Regions from separate parts of the Endobacterium panacihumi genome, predicted to be linked through region 1. Evidence: predicted binding sites of a transcription regulator. Region 1 holds the regulator's gene; each other region holds the start of a gene.
The links. Region 1 encodes LexA, which represses DNA repair genes until DNA is damaged. Its sites were predicted from a motif close to TGTTCNNNNTGTGTTCNG; they were not measured.
Positions count from the first base shown of each region.

Region 2: ACRQ1B_RS10660 (YifB family Mg chelatase-like AAA ATPase) is a predicted target of LexA. The motif match lies at 3,107-3,124, and genes of this name have one in related genera.
Region 3: ACRQ1B_RS28230 (LexA family protein) is a predicted target of LexA. The motif match lies at 2,913-2,930, and genes of this name have one in related genera.

Region 1 covers NZ_JBOZRA010000001.1:1,513,284-1,518,546, forward strand. Annotated here, with positions in the region: gene eno (phosphopyruvate hydratase) at 1-475, opposite strand, end outside; gene kdsA (3-deoxy-8-phosphooctulonate synthase) at 606-1,454, opposite strand; gene ACRQ1B_RS07510 (VOC family protein) at 1,457-2,335, opposite strand; gene lexA (transcriptional repressor LexA) at 2,508-3,227, shown strand; gene ACRQ1B_RS07520 (ComEC/Rec2 family competence protein) at 3,208-5,263, opposite strand, start outside.
Region 2 covers NZ_JBOZRA010000001.1:2,136,765-2,142,027, reverse strand. Annotated here, with positions in the region: gene ugpE (sn-glycerol-3-phosphate ABC transporter permease UgpE) at 1-226, shown strand, start outside; gene ugpC (sn-glycerol-3-phosphate ABC transporter ATP-binding protein UgpC) at 229-1,332, shown strand; gene ACRQ1B_RS10670 (cupin domain-containing protein) at 1,436-1,939, shown strand; gene gshB (glutathione synthase) at 2,025-2,978, shown strand; gene ACRQ1B_RS10660 (YifB family Mg chelatase-like AAA ATPase) at 3,213-4,748, shown strand; gene cysK (cysteine synthase A) at 4,800-5,263, opposite strand, start outside.
Region 3 covers NZ_JBOZRA010000012.1:14,228-19,490, reverse strand. Annotated here, with positions in the region: gene ACRQ1B_RS28245 (TetR/AcrR family transcriptional regulator) at 1-138, opposite strand, end outside; gene ACRQ1B_RS28240 (ImuA family protein) at 431-1,177, opposite strand; gene ACRQ1B_RS28235 (Y-family DNA polymerase) at 1,182-2,453, opposite strand; gene ACRQ1B_RS28230 (LexA family protein) at 2,450-2,881, opposite strand; gene ACRQ1B_RS28225 (DUF4268 domain-containing protein) at 3,064-4,056, shown strand; gene ACRQ1B_RS28220 (hypothetical protein) at 4,062-4,256, opposite strand; gene ACRQ1B_RS28215 (hypothetical protein) at 4,705-5,263, shown strand, end outside.

The DNA of each region.
Region 1 (5,263 bases):
TCGGGTTGTCGGCATGGGCGCCACCGTTGATGATGTTCATCATCGGAACCGGCAGAACGTGGGCGGCTGCACCACCGATATAACGGTAGAGCGGCAGGCCGGAGGATTCGGCAGCAGCCTTGGCAACGGCGAGCGATACGCCGAGAATGGCGTTGGCGCCGAGACGCGACTTGTTCGGCGTGCCGTCGAGCGCGATCATCGTCTTGTCGATATGGATCTGGCTTTCGGCGTCAAAACCGCCGATGGCGTCGAAGATTTCGGTGTTGACGGCTTCAACAGCCTTCAGCACGCCCTTGCCGCCATAACGCTTGCCGCCATCGCGAAGCTCAACGGCTTCGTGCGCGCCGGTCGAGGCGCCCGACGGAACGGCAGCGCGGCCCATCGTGCCGTCTTCGAGATAGACGTCGACTTCTACGGTCGGGTTGCCGCGGCTGTCGAGGATTTCGCGGGCAATGATATCGGTAATGGCAGTCAATGTTCTCTCCTCAGGTTGACGTCTATGCGGTCACTGAAAATGGCTCACAATCAATGACACGGCAATTACAGTGCAGGCACTTTTGATTCCTTGACGGTGATCAAAAGTGCAATTTGTCACATGGGCCTTTTCACGCAGCCTTGGCGATGGCGTCAAAAGCCAGCAGTTTTTCCAGCAGTTTCGGCATGTCCTTCAGATGCACCATGTTGGGGCCATCCGACGGCGCATTGTCCGGATCCTCATGCGTTTCGATAAAGACACCTGCCACACCGACAGCCACGGCTGCACGCGCAAGCGTTTCTACGAACTCGCGCTGACCGCCGCTCGAACCGCCCTGCCCGCCCGGCTGCTGCACGGAATGGGTGGCGTCAAAAATGACCGGCGAACCGAGCGATGCCATGATCGGCAATGAGCGCATGTCCGAGACCAGCGTGTTGTAGCCGAAGGAAGCACCGCGCTCGCACAGCAGCACATTGCCGTTTCCGCTTTCGGTAAACTTTGCCTGGACATTCTTCATGTCCCAGGGCGCCAGAAACTGGCCCTTCTTGACGTTGATGGCACGGCCGGTTTTTGCAGCGGCCACCAGAAGATCGGTCTGGCGCGACAAAAATGCCGGGATCTGCAGGATATCCACCGTTTCAGCAACGATGGCGCACTGCTCTTCGGTATGAATGTCGGTCAGGACCGGAAAGCCGAATTCCTTCTTGAGATCGGCAAAGATTTCCATTGCTGTTTCGAGCCCGATGCCGCGCTTGCCGGCAATCGACGTGCGGTTCGCCTTGTCGAAGGAGGATTTGTAGACGAGACCGATGCCAAGCTTCTCGCAGAGCTCCGACAGCGTGCCGGCGATCATGAAGGCATGGTCGCGGCTTTCCATCTGGCAGGGGCCGGCGATCAGAGAGAGTTTCTTGCTGTTGGAAAAAAGGACCTGCTTGGCCCCCTCGCCGACGGTTACTTCGGCCTTGGCGCTGACAGCCATGATCACTCCTCGAAAGCAAATACGGCACCCTGTCCGGGCGCCGGGGCAACCATGATACGGCTGCCCTTTTCCATGAATGCGACGTCATTAGCAGCAAGCTTTGCCCGTGTCACGGTGAGATCGGGAACACGGAAGACGATGGCGGCGCCGGTGAGGCCAAGCGTTTGCGATGACTTGAAACCAGCCTCGACCGCAAATTCAGCCCGAAAGGTTTCGGCAGACAGCACCTGCACGGCAGCGTTTCTCGCGGAAAAGCGATGATGCTCGCCGGCAAGCTCCGAACCGGTATCGATCGCGATCTGCAGACGCCCGACGTGAGAAGCCAATGCATTTTCCGCCACCAGCACGACCTCCGCCAAACCGAAAACACCGTTTTCGTGGCGCTCCAGTGTCGCGCGATCGGCCGGCAAGGGATCAAGCCGCTGACATGTGAACACGCCGAAAGAATCACTTTCCCCGCGCCCCGCAAAAGCCAGATGAAAACGGGCAAGTTTTTCCGAACCGTCCGGCAACTTCGCTAGCCGTGAGAATTCCAGCATATCACCGCCGGAAATCCCGGCTTGGGTAAACCGCTCACGGTCGGCACGCGCATTGTCCGTTGCCAGGGCGACGGCAGAAAAGCCCTCCTCGCCCATCACTGTGCGCGCCGCCTGATCCTGCGCCACGAATGCATTACCGGCTGCAATCGAGTTCTCGTAGAGTTCCGAATCCACAACGGCCAACGGCTCCAGATAGGTGCCATCCCTCATGAAAACACAGGCATTTCCCGTACCGAACGGATGTGTGGCGTCGGCCGCAACCGTGAAACCGAGCCGGCTTAATCGCCGACGAGCAATATCGAGAGACGCGGTGGGCAAAACGAGATGGTCGATGGTGAACATGGCCGCCCTTCTTCAAAACAGGCTTGAATAACAGTGATCGACTTTTCCCAGCCCGTGATCAAGCACACCATGCGCCGCCTTCGTTCCAAGCACTACCAATTTTCGTAGTTGCGGAACACACATGGAACATATAGTGTCCGTTCTGGATTTGTTTCACCTTCAAGGACCCGCCATGCTCACGCGCAAACAGCAGGAACTGCTTCTGTTCATTCACGAACGCATGAAGGAGTCCGGTGTGCCGCCATCGTTCGACGAAATGAAGGATGCGCTGGACCTGGCTTCCAAATCGGGCATCCACCGCCTGATCACGGCACTTGAGGAACGCGGCTTCATCCGCCGCCTGCCGAACCGGGCACGTGCCCTGGAAGTCATCAAGCTGCCGGACGCCTATAATGCCAGCCTGACGCCGCGCAAACCGTTTTCACCGAGCGTCATCGAAGGCAGTCTCGGCAAGACCCAGCCGGTCAAGACGGTCACCCCGCCACCGGTCGCCAATGACAGCATTCCGGCCACCACCGTGCCCGTCATGGGCCGGATTGCTGCCGGTGTGCCGATCTCCGCAATCCAGAACACCACGCATGAAATCGCCGTGCCGCCGGAAATGCTCGGCAATGGCGAACATTATGCGCTGGAAGTGCGCGGCGATTCGATGATCGAGGCCGGCATTCTGGATGGCGACACGGTCATCATCCGCAACGGCAACACCGCCACGCCGGGTGATATCATCGTCGCGCTGGTGGATGACGAGGAAGCGACACTGAAGCGTTTTCGCCGCAAGGGCGCATCGATCGCGCTGGAAGCCGCCAACCCGGCTTATGAGACCCGCATCTTCCCGCAGGAACGTGTAAAAGTTCAGGGCAAGCTGGTCGGCCTCATTCGCCGTTACCACTGATCTGCGATCTGCTGCTCAGGAATTGCAGCGGTTCCGGCAATGCCGGATCGAAAACACCTCGCCGCCAGTCATACTGGCGGTGGCGCTCCCAGGAGCGATCAGAGCCATCCATGGCGACAACGACTGACCATTCCTGAGGATCGGATTTTCCGTTAAAGCGGATTTCCAAAGCCCCCATGCGGCGCAGTGCTTCGCCATTGATCATCAGGGCGCCTGATCGGCAGCGATCGAAACGGGCGCGCGCAGCGATCACCACCTGAGCCATATCACAGGCGGGGCCGGCGTAACGCGCATCTTCCACAACCGCGATCGTCGGGCCATCGCGTGGTCTTGCGACACACCATGATCGGGCCGCGCAGGCGAATGTTGCCGAAGGGGTTTCCTGCAGTGCTTTTCGCATGCCCTGCCGGGCTCGGGCGATTTGTTCTGGTTTGAGCGGCTCTCGGCCTGCCCTTGCTACGGCAGCAACTGGCGCTTCTGGACTTGCCGCATTTTTCTTCGCAGCGCCTTTCTCCTGCATAGTGGGAGAAGCCAGGGACACAGCGTCCGAACCGGGCAGGTCTACACTCGTGTTTGCCGCCGTCAAAGCATGACTGGACTGGGGAGGCTTCACCTCCGTGTCCGGTGCCGGAATATCCAGCAAAGTCGGCCCCTCTGGCTGGGGCAATGACAGGGCATGACGCCACTGCGAGTAGATGAAACCGGGCGGACGGACGCGATTGGTGGCGACCTGACCATCCGCCAGAAACGCAGCAAGGCTGCCATCTTCCGAAACGAGAAAATCCGGCGGCGGATCGTGCCCTGCCCGCCATGAGAGAAAAATGGCCAGAGCCAGAAACGGCAGCCCCAGCAGATAAAGCCGCGTGCGCAGCAAGGTCAGGATAAGGAAGCCAGCCGTTGCGATGGGAAGAAACCAAGTCGGTTGGCGGCCGATGCCGACATCGCCACCCCAGCCGGCAACGGTTTTGGCGACGATGATGACGCCCTCCAGCCCCATGCCCATCACGTTCAAGAACGGCCCATCCAGCCCAAATGGCATCACCAGCATTGCAATCAGGCCGAACGGCATGACGATGAACGAAACGAGCGGCATGGCAGCCAGATTGGCGGCCAGCCCGTAGGTGGAAAGACGGTGAAAATGGTCGATGGAAAAGATGGCCGTCGACAGGCCACCGATCAGCGACGTGACGAAGACGCCACCGACCAGATGCCCCAGGGCAAAAACCGGTTTGAGCGCTGCCGGGCGCCATGGCGGATCGTCGCTATTCGCCTCCCTGCGCCTGCTCCATGCCGAATAGCCCGCCACCAGCGCCACCGTGGCGGCAAAGGACATCTGGAAACTCGGCCCCAGAATTTCCGAGGGAGAGACGACAAGAACGACCAGCGCCGCCAGCGCCACATTGCGCAGGCTGATCGACGGACGGTCGAAAAACACGGCGGCCAGCATGATCGCCATCATGATATAGGCGCGCTCGGCGGACACGCCGAAGCCGGAGATCAGGTAATAACCGGTCGCCATCAGAAGTGCTGCACCCGCCGCCAGCTTCTTGACGGGAAACGCCTGCGCAAAACCGGGCATAAGAGCAAACAGGCTGCGCATGCCGACAAAAAAGATACCGGCCGCCAGCGCCATGTTCAGCCCGGAAATCGCAACGATATGAGCCAGCCCAGAGACACGCAGCGCCTCGGTGGTCTCCGTGGAAATGGCACGCCGTTCGTCGGTCACGATGGCGGCGGCAAAAGCCCCGGCATCGCCGGGCACCGTGTCACGGATGCGAGAGGCAATCGCGCTGCGCCAGGTGAAAAACATCCGCTCCATGGCCCGCCCCCAACTGGCCGTGACAGAACCATCAGCGGCCACAGGCGCGCCGTAGAAAAAGCCGATGGCGCCAATGCCGTCGAAATACGAATTGAAGGCAAAATCGACCGACCCCGGCAGAACCGGCCCTGACGGCGGCGATATCCGTGCCCGCCCGCTGATCCGGTCACCGATCTCGAAGACCGTCTTGTTGCTGCGCGAAATCACGGTGATGCGT
Region 2 (5,263 bases), 620 kb from region 1:
CTTCATCTACGGCTGGGTCCAGTATCTCTGGCCCATTCTGGTAACGACCGATCCCGGTTATTACACCCTGATGATGGCCATGAAACGCATGGTCGCCGTGCAGGATGGTGAAGTCCAGTGGAACCTCGTTATGGCGGCCTCGGTATTGGCCATGTTGCCTCCGGTCGCCATCGTCATATTCATGCAGCGCCTCTTTATCCGAGGCCTGACCGAAACGGAGAAATGATCATGGCTTCGATCGATATCGAAAGCGTCGGTAAGGTCTATACCGGTAATGTGCGTGCCGTCACCGACATCAACCTCGCCATCAGGGACGGCGAATTCATCGTTCTGGTCGGCCCCTCGGGTTGTGGCAAATCCACGCTGCTGCGCATGCTTGCCGGCTTGGAAACCATTTCTGAGGGTACGGTCAAGATCGGTCCGCGTGTCGTCAACCAGGTTGAGCCGGCTGATCGCGACATTGCCATGGTGTTCCAGAATTATGCCCTCTATCCGCATATGACCGTACGCCAGAACCTCGAATACGGACTGAAGAACCGCAAGACACCAAAAGCCGAAATCGATGCCCGGGTGGCAGAAGCCGCCCGTATGCTGGAAATCACCCAGTATCTCGATCGCAAGCCGCGCGCCCTGTCAGGTGGTCAGCGTCAGCGTGTCGCCATGGGCCGCGCCATTGTGCGCAAGCCGGCCGTCTTCCTGTTCGACGAGCCGCTTTCCAACCTCGATGCCAAGCTGCGTGTGTCCATGCGCGGCGAGATCAAGCGCCTGCAGCGCCGCCTTGGCACCACCTCGATCTACGTCACCCATGACCAGCTGGAAGCGATGACGCTGGCTGATCGTCTGGTGGTTCTCAACGGCGGCAAGATCGAACAGGTCGGCTCGCCTCTCGAAGTCTATCATGCGCCAGCCTCCACCTTCGTTGCCAGCTTCATCGGTTCGCCGGCCATGAACCTCGTGAAGGCCGAGTTGCAGGGGGATAAGCTGGCCATCGGCCCGGCGCTGATTTCGCTGAATGGCTTTGCGCCCACATCAGGGGCGGTTACCGTCGGCCTACGTGCCGAAGACTTGCGTGTGGTCTCGGGTGACGAAGGCATGCCCTTTACCGTCGAATATGTCGAGGAACTCGGTTCGCAGCGTCTCGTTCATGGCGTCGTCGGCGATCAGGCGCTGACGATCGCGTTGTCGGGCGAAAGCGAAATACCGGCCAGCATGCGTGTCGGCATCGATCCGGCAAAACTGCATTTTTTTGCGGCCGGAGATGGCAAGCGGCTGACCGCGGCTGACCATGCCGTTGCGGCAACCGATGTGCCAAGCCCGGCACCCATCGGCTGATTTGGCGCGAAGTTGGACGGTTGTTGCAATTTTAGCGATCGTCGCAACCGTCGTCTTACCCTTTTCCGGTAGGGTTCGCCCGATTACGGATCAGGGGATTGTCATGGCCTTGCATTATCTCGGGCTTGCTATTGCAGCCGTCGGCATTCGCTACAGGGGGCAGGCGCCTTTCGCCAGCCCGCTTTCGCCCTTCGTTGGCGGCTGTTCCGCCAGCGCGGAAATGAAATCGCTGCCGATCGAACCGAGCTGGGTGATATCAGGAGATCCACAGGCGCGCTTCTGCGCCCATTCCCAGGCAGCCGACAAATTTGCCTCGACCGGTGTGTGGGATTGCACGGCCGGCACGTTCCGCTGGTTTTTCGGCTGGGATGAAACGGTGGTCATCCTCGAAGGTGAGGTCCACATCCGCGCGGAAGATGGCAGCGAGCGCACGCTGCGTGCCGGCGACGTCGGTTATTTCCGGGGCGGCACCTGGGCGACCTGGCATATCGACAATTACGTGAAAAAGATTGCCTTCGTGCGCAAGCCGCTGCCCATGCCGCTGTCTTATGCTTTCCGTGCCTGGGCAAAACTCATGCCGAAGAAAAAGGCCGGGCTTGCGGCTTGAAACCCTGGGACAATAAGGCTCCCGAAGCAGTTGCCATCCCGCCTGTGCCGCCTTACATCTGGCGGGCATTTTTAAAGGGTGGCTTATGGCGAAGATCAAAACAGTCGCGTTCCAGATGGACCATGTCTCCGGCATCAACATTGCTGGAGATTCAACCTTTGCCATGGCGCTGGAAGCCCAGACCCGCGGTTATCAGCTGTTCCATTACACGCCTGACCGGCTGACCATGCGCGACGGCAGGGTTTTTGCCGCCGTAGAGCCGATGCAACTGCGCGACGTCAAGGGCGATCACTATACGCTTGGCGAAAAGGAGCGGGTGGACCTGTCGACCATCGACGTGGTGCATCTGCGCCAGGACCCGCCCTTCGACATGGGCTACATCACCTCGACGCATCTCTTGGAGCGCATCCATCCGAAGACGCTGGTCGTCAATGATCCGGCCTGGGTGCGCAACTCGCCGGAAAAGATCTTTGTCACCGAATTCGCAGACCTGATGCCGCCGACGCTGATTTCGCGCGACCCGACGGAAATTGCCGCGTTCCGGCAGGAATTAGGCGACATCATCCTCAAGCCGCTTTACGGCAATGGTGGCGCTGGCGTGTTCCATTCGGCACGCGACGATCGCAATTTCACCTCGCTTTTGGAAATGTTCGGCCAGCTCTATCGCGGCGAACCCTATATCGCTCAAGGCTACCTCAAGGAGGTTCGCAAGGGCGACAAGCGCATCCTGCTGGTCGACGGCGAACCGGTGGGCGCCATCAACCGCGTACCCGCCGAAACCGACAGCCGCTCCAACATGCATGTCGGCGGCCGCGCCGAACCGACCGAACTGACGGCGCGCGAGCGTGAAATCTGCGCCCGTATCGGGCCTGCGCTTCGCGAACGCGGTTTCCTCTTCGTCGGTATCGATGTCATCGGTGACTACATGACGGAGATCAACGTCACCTCGCCGACCGGCATCCGCGAAGTGAAAAAATTCGGCGGCGCCGATGTCGCCAGCCTGTTGTGGGACGCGATCGAAGCCAAGCGTAGCGCCTGATCCATCACTGAAACTGATCAACGGCCTGCTTCGAAAGGGGCGGGCCGTTCCCGTTCGTTCCTGTCCTTTTTCGCCTTTGTTCTGCGAGTACAACCTGTTTCAATCGAAATAAACGTTATGCGGGAAATTGTTCTCTGATTGTTCTTGTTTTGCGTGAGCTTCTGTGCTTGATTGCAATCCGGGGTCGTGTCTGGCGTGTAGCGGCCTCGCACTGGCGTATTGGGGGCAATGGTCATGGTGGCGCGTGTCGGTACGGTTGCGTTTCAGGGCATAGAGGGCGTTCCGGTCGATGTTCAGGTCATGATCGGACCGGGCAAGATCAATATGCATATCGTCGGTCTGCCGGATAAGGCGGTGGCCGAAAGTCGCGAGCGGGTGCAGGCGGCTTTGCATGCTTCCGGTCTGGCATTGCCGCCGAAGAAGATCACCATCAATCTGGCGCCGGCCGATTTGCCCAAGGAAGGCTCGCATTTCGACCTGCCGATTGCGCTTGGGCTGATGGCGGTGCTCGGCGCCATCCCGGCGGATGCCCTTTCCGGCTACGTCGTTCTTGGCGAACTCAATCTTGATGGCACGCTGGCGCCCGTAGCCGGCGCATTGCCGGCCGCGATTGGCGCCAATGCGCTCGGCAAGGGGCTGATCTGCCCGGCGGACAGCGGTGCCGAAGCCGCCTGGGCCGGCAATGAGATCGATATTCTCGCACCGCGCAGCCTGATCGCACTCGCCAATCATTTTAGAGGCACGCAGGTTCTGTCCCGCCCGCAACCGGCCATTCGTGCGCCTGCCACCGACCTGCCGGATCTTGCCGATATCAAGGGCCAGGAAAGCGCCAAACGGGCGCTGGAAGTGGCAGCTGCCGGTGGCCATAATCTGCTGATGATCGGCCCGCCGGGCTCCGGCAAATCCATGCTCGCCGCGCGCCTTCCCTCCATCCTGCCGCCGCTGTCTGCGCCTGAATTGTTGGAAGTGTCGATGATCCATTCCATTGCCGGCCAGTTGTCGGGCGGCAAGCTGTCGGATCGCCGCCCTTATCGAGCGCCACACCACTCGGCCACGATGGCAGCCTTGGTCGGCGGCGGGTTGCGGGCCAAGCCGGGAGAGGCGTCGCTTGCCCATCACGGCGTTTTGTTTCTCGACGAGTTTCCCGAGTTTTCGCCGCAGGTTCTTGATGCGCTTCGCCAACCGTTGGAAACGGCCGAATGCGTGATCGCCCGCGCCAATCATCGCGTCTCCTATCCGGCAGGCATCCAGCTGGTCGCCGCCATGAACCCGTGCCGTTGCGGCATGGCGGGGGAACCGGGCCACACCTGCGCCCGCGGCCCACGTTGTGCTGCCGATTATCAGGCCCGCATTTCCGGCCCGCTGATGGACCGTATCGATATCCGCATTGATGTGCCGGCGGTTTCAGCCGTGGATCTCATCCGCCCGGTGGCCGCCGAAAGCAGCGCCGATGTCGCCCGCCGTGTTGCCCGCGCCCGTGCGCGGCAGCAGGAGCGGTTCGAGGCTGCGGGGCAGGGGAGCATCACCACCAATGCCCGGTGCTCGACCTCGATGATTGAAACATTCGCAGCGCCGGATCAGGCCGGCCTGCAATTGCTGCGCGATGCTGCCGAAAAACTCAAATTTTCAGCGCGTGGTTATCACCGTGTCCTGAAAGTGGCCCGAACACTGGCCGATCTGGATGACAAGGAAACGGTGGGGCGTATCCATCTGGCCGAGGCAATTTCCTACCGAATGGCCGGGGAAAGAATGGCGATGGCGTCCGCGTGATGGTGCGCAACAGCCGGGCCGTTCGCACAGCCCGGCATTCGTTCTGGGGTGTTAACCGCCCAGTCCTTCGAACAGTGCCGTCGAAAGATAACGCTCCGCAAAAGACGGAATGATCACAACGATATTCTTGCCCGCATTTTCAGGACGGCTGCCGATTTCGATCGCCGCCTTCAGCGCCGCACCGGAAGAGATGCCGACTGGGACGCCTTCCAGCCGCGCCACATGGCGGGCGGCCTCCAGCGCGTCGGCACTGGCGACGGTGACGATCTCGTCATAGATCTCCGTGTCGAGAATCTTTGGCGCAAAACCGGCGCCGATACCCTGGATCTTGTGCGGACCGGGTTCGCCACCGGAAAGAACCGGCGATTCCTTTGGCTCGACAGCAATCACCTTGACGTTCGGATTGCGGGCCTTCAGCACTTGGCCGACGCCGGTGATCGTGCCACCGGTGCCGATGCCGGCAACAAAAATATCGACCTTGCCATCGGTGTCGTTCCAGATCTCTTCGGCGGTCG
Region 3 (5,263 bases), on a different contig from region 1:
ATCGATTCCCTGTTCACCGATCAGCTTCTCAGCAACACTTAAAATGCTGATGACACGATCGAGCGCTCGATCCTGCTTCGGAAGTCTCCTGAGAATCTTCCGCTCATGTTTCCGCCCGCTAATATTCTTTTTCTTCATATTGAGTACCCCCAGTATCGCAACGCTAAAGCAGCAATTCCGGACAAGCTATTCTTTTAGCGGTTTGGTTCAATCAAAACGCCTGCTTTCAACAGGCACGGAAATCTTGCTTCGCACTTATCCGTGCCGCGTCGATCGCAGCCGATCGCAAGGCGACGGCGGATCTCGACAAACTCGATCGACGCTCCGAACTTTTTCACCAATGCCTTTCGATCATAGACGCCGTGTCGATCGCAACGACGGCAAACCATGTCGATCTTGTCCGCTCGATAGTCTTTCAGCCGGGGACGTGTCATTGCGCCATTCTCCATTCCGGCCAGTCGTGGTTGTGTCGCTGAATGCTCGCCATCCTGCCCGCCTCATCGCAAGCCCCTACTTCGACATCGAACGCCTCGCCCGCCCGCGAGCGCATCAGCTCAATCAGCCAGCGCGGCCGACCAAGCCCTGGAACCGGAAGCGGTTCGGATGGCATTGACGACACGCGCCAGCGCGTGACGGAGGCCGTGGGTTGGCCGTAATCCGTCGCTTCTGTCTGCCGGCGCCAGCGCCGAATGATCAAGCCGAGCGTGCCGGTCTGTTCAGCTGCGAGCTGAAGGCGGCGCGATGCGACCATTGGCAGGCGCACTGTTTCGGCAATGACGGCGCCAATGCCGCCATAGCGAAGGGCCTCTTCGGCGTTCTCCAAAACAGTCTCTTCTTTGTCGGTCTCGACAAAGATCACGCGGCCCATATCAAGCCCGACCTGTTGAAGCGCTGGCGCGAAAATGTCGTGCCGATGCAGACACCAAATGACCGGCCCTTTCGTCCTGGCGGCGATACCCGCCGCGAACAGGGACGAAACCGCGCCGGTTACGGCGTCCGCTCCACCCCCTGCAATTTCATGGGTGCAGCCGTAGGCAAGCCCGCCGCCTGGTAGACGACCATCGATCTCATCCACGTCGAAAGGCAGTGTCTGCCGTTTTTTCGCGGAACCGCCTGCAATTTGGTCGATCCGCTCTTGAAGGTCAGCAAGAATTTCGGGGTTCACGTTCCTGGTCATCGTCTCATCGTGCCGTAGCTATGGGCAGCTCCTTGATGTTCGTGGTGTAGCGCGGCGAGCGGCGATCGAACTTCGTTTGCCAGTCTCTCTTGATGCCGGCCGAAGCCGGGATCAGCGAGCCGCGGCCGAACTTCCCGTTCACCGCATCCAGCGCCGCCATAAGCCTGTCTGACTGGTCGCGGTCGCGCGCGTCGAACAAAGGCCGCGGCTGCGATCTTGCCGGGACAAGATCGTTCATGATGATGCCGGCCTTTGCGTAGCGATGGCCGTCCCTGAAGATCTTGCGCGCACCGCTTTGGGCGGCGCGGATCAGATCGAACGTATCGTTCGATGCTTCAGGGAAATGCACCGTCGTTTGCGCCGAGTGCGGCTTGTCTTTCTGGTTGAAGCGCGACGTGTGCATGAACACGGCCATGTGGGTAGCTTCAAGGCCGTGCCGGCGCAGCTTTTCCCCTGCCCTCATGCCGTAGGCGGAAACCGCCTCGAGCATTCCAGCAAGATCCGTGACCGGCGTTCCAAAGGAACGGGTCACAGCGCAACCTTTCCGCTGTGGCGGCACGTCCTCAAGCGGCAGGCATGATATGCCCTGCAGCTCCAATACCGTGCGTTCGCCCACCACGCTTAGGAGATTACGGGCAAGCCGCGCATCAACGCGGGCCAGGTCGCCGGCCGTCTCGATGCCGAGTCCGAACAGCTTACGTTCGGAGGCAGCACCTACGCCCCATACTTCGCCTACCTCGATACGGTCGAGCCAGCTTTGACGAACCTTGCCGTCGGTCAGATCGCAGACGCCGCCAAGCTCCGCATTCTTCTTGGCCACATGGTTGGCGAACTTCGCGAGCGTTTTTGTCGGGCCGATGCCAACACAGGTTGGAATCCCGGTCCGTTGCTGGACCTGGGATCGCAGATCGCGGCCGAAGGTGGCGCGTTCGGCGGGGCGGATGTCGGTCATATCGAGAAAGCTCTCATCGATCGAATAGACCTCAACATCCGGCGACCATTGCCGATAGATCGTGTTCAGCCGAGCCGACATATCGCCATAGAGGGTGTAATTGCTGGAATAGACCGCCACATCGTTATCGCGACAGAGATCGCGGATCTTGAAATAGGGCTCGCCCATTCCGATGCCGAGCGCCTTGGCTTCCGGTGTCCTGGCAACGGCGCAGCCGTCGTTGTTGGACAGGACGATCACCGGTCGCTTGGCGATTTTCGGGTCAAACACCCGCTCGCACGAGCAATAAAATGAATTGCCGTCGATGAGCGCGAACGAGGTCATGTCCGCTTCCTCGGACGCAGCCAGTGGACATTACAAAGAGCTACGCCCCAAATCTCGACTTCCGCGATCTCGGGCAAGTCGAACAGCGGCATGTCCGAATTCTCGAACATCAGCCGCGGCCGGCCGCCATTCATGCGCAGCCGCTTCAACGATCGTTCGCCGTGAACTGTGGCAACGACAATATCGCCGTCGACGGGCCTGACGCTGCGATCGACCACGATCAGGTCGCCATCGAATATGCCGGCATCTCGCATTGAATTGCCGTCGACCTTCCACAGGAAGGTCGCAGGCGGATTGCGGATCAGCAGCCGCGTGAGGTCGATAGATTCCTCAATGTAGTCATCGGCAGGGGATGGAAATCCAGCACACAGCCCGTGGAGCATGAGAGGCACATAGACTTCTGCCTCGATTTTCAGGGCGGCGAGCATTCCGGATATCCTTTCACGATACGCGAGCGAAAGGAACAAATAGGGAACATAAACGGCGATGAAAATCAAGATCGAATATTACGCGATCCTCATCAACTACGTTCGCTGGAAGGTTGTCATCGTGCTTTCCGAGTAAGCTCTTCCAAGCTATTGAAGGATTTACGATAGGGGGAAACTGGACGATGTATAATCTAGGCAAGCTCGAAAAGATCGAACTGCGAGACATTTGGGTAAGTGAATCATCGCACTTCACCCCTTGGCTGGCTCGCGAGGAAAACCTTTTGACGCTTAGCGAAACGCTAGGTTTGGAGCTTGAACTAGAAGCACAGGAAAGAGCTGTCGGCCCGTTTCGTGCCGATATCCTGTGCAAAGACATTGGTACCAACACATGGGTTCTGATCGAAAATCAGCTCGAACGAACCGACCATTCGCACCTGGGGCAGCTTTTAACCTATGCTTCCGGTCTGGAGGCAGTTACCATCGTTTGGATCGCAGCCCGTTTCACCGAAGAACACCGGTCCACGCTTGATTGGCTCAATCGGATCACTGACGAGACATTCCGCTTTTTTGGTGTAGAGGTTGAGCTTTGGAGGATTGGACCATCCCCGCCCGCTCCCCGTTTCAACATCGTTTCCAAGCCCAACAACTGGAACAAGCTGGTCACGCAGGCGGCGCGAGCGATTGATGAATCTGAGCTTTCCGGCACCAAAGCGATCCAGCTGGCCTATTGGGGCGCATTTGGCACTGCTTTGATGGCAAAGGGTGGTCCGCTCGCAAGAGAACGGAAACCGCAGCCTCAGTCCTGGATGGGGTATTCGATTGGCCGAAGCGGAATCCAAGTCACCGCAGCAACCGCGCGAAACAAACGACAGATTAGGGCGGAAATATATATATCTCACACTAATGCTAAGGCGTATTTCCACCTACTTCATGCGCAAAAAGCCGAAATCGAAGCCGAGTTAGGCTATGCCCTTCTTTGGGAAGATTTGCCCGATGGCCGTGACACGCGCATATCAACGGCGTTGACAGACACTGATCCGGAGGACCGGAGCGATTGGCCGCGTCAACACGAATGGTTGACGGCTCGACTGAATGAATTTCACAGAGTTTTCGTAAATCGCGTGAAGGCATTGGACGCCAGTGCCTGGCAACCTTCAGCCGAGGCAGACCTGTAACGCTTTCAGCGAAACCAACGATTTGCAGCTGCCAACAACTTCTCCTCGTCGCGCATTCCTTCCTGAAATAATCGAATGAGCAGCATTGAAAGCTCGTCGGGATGGGTGTCGTGCTCTGGCACGACCTGCGCGAACACCCGTTCGAGCAGAGCGAGATCATCAGGGCGAAGGTGGACGTCTGAAGGTAATCTGCCGCGCATAGCGGGAGTATGGCCTAAAGGCTTATTTTAACAAGCGGAACGTTTTTGCCGGGGGAAGTCGGTCCCGGCTCCCCCTTCGGGTCGCTATACTGAGCCTCCTGCGGCGTCCCTTATTCCGGCAAAAAGCGTGTCGAGAATTCCCGGTTTCCCGGCCCTGGCTGTCGGCGTGCCGGCGCTATGCGGAAACCTCCGATGTTCTTCATCGTCTTTCTCGGATCCGGCCTGTCGCCGGTTGATCCGAGCATGGCGGTCATGGACCGCTCTTCCTCATATGGTCGACCTGGTTGAACTCAGAGCTGCCCGGTAAGCGGAGCGCACATCACTCGGAGCGCAGCGGGCAGATCGATCAATGAAAGTGCACACAACCCATCTCGTTGTAGCAGTCCCTTGTAGGAGCCTCCGTCACTATGTAGCAATTAAACATAAAGTTGATTCACAGGAGGCCCCGTTGGGACAAGCAAAGCAAAAAGCGAAGTTGCTGGATGTTTGGAAAAGTGGCCTTTCCGGAGATGAAATGGTCTTGTTTGATGCGGCCTATAAATTGCACAACAACGTCATCAAGTCGCGTAACGCAACGGGAATGTGCTACCATTCTGTTTTTTTTCTCTACCTCCACCTAAAAGAAAAGCACGGAATTGATTCTTCTCCGGTGATTGCCTACGTCAACGACGGGACGGATGACATCTTTATCTCACATGCCTGGCTCGAATTTAACGGTAAGCGCACCGATGTTAGCTTGGCTGTTACCGACCCGAGAATAGGAGTGGCAGGCCAACTCATCATCTTGGACCGTGTCTTTAAGGCTGGTCATGAATACGGATATTTTCGCGAAATCCCTGAGGTTGGACTAAAGAAGAACGAAGAGCTTTGCCTATCAGGGATGCGTACCTTGCTAGAACGTAAAGAAAAAGAACATCATGCTATGTTAAAGCGCGTGGGCGACGACAGCGCAATTCGCGCTTACCTCGATGCCGAGCCCAACGGGTTCAATTTTGAGAAAATAGCCT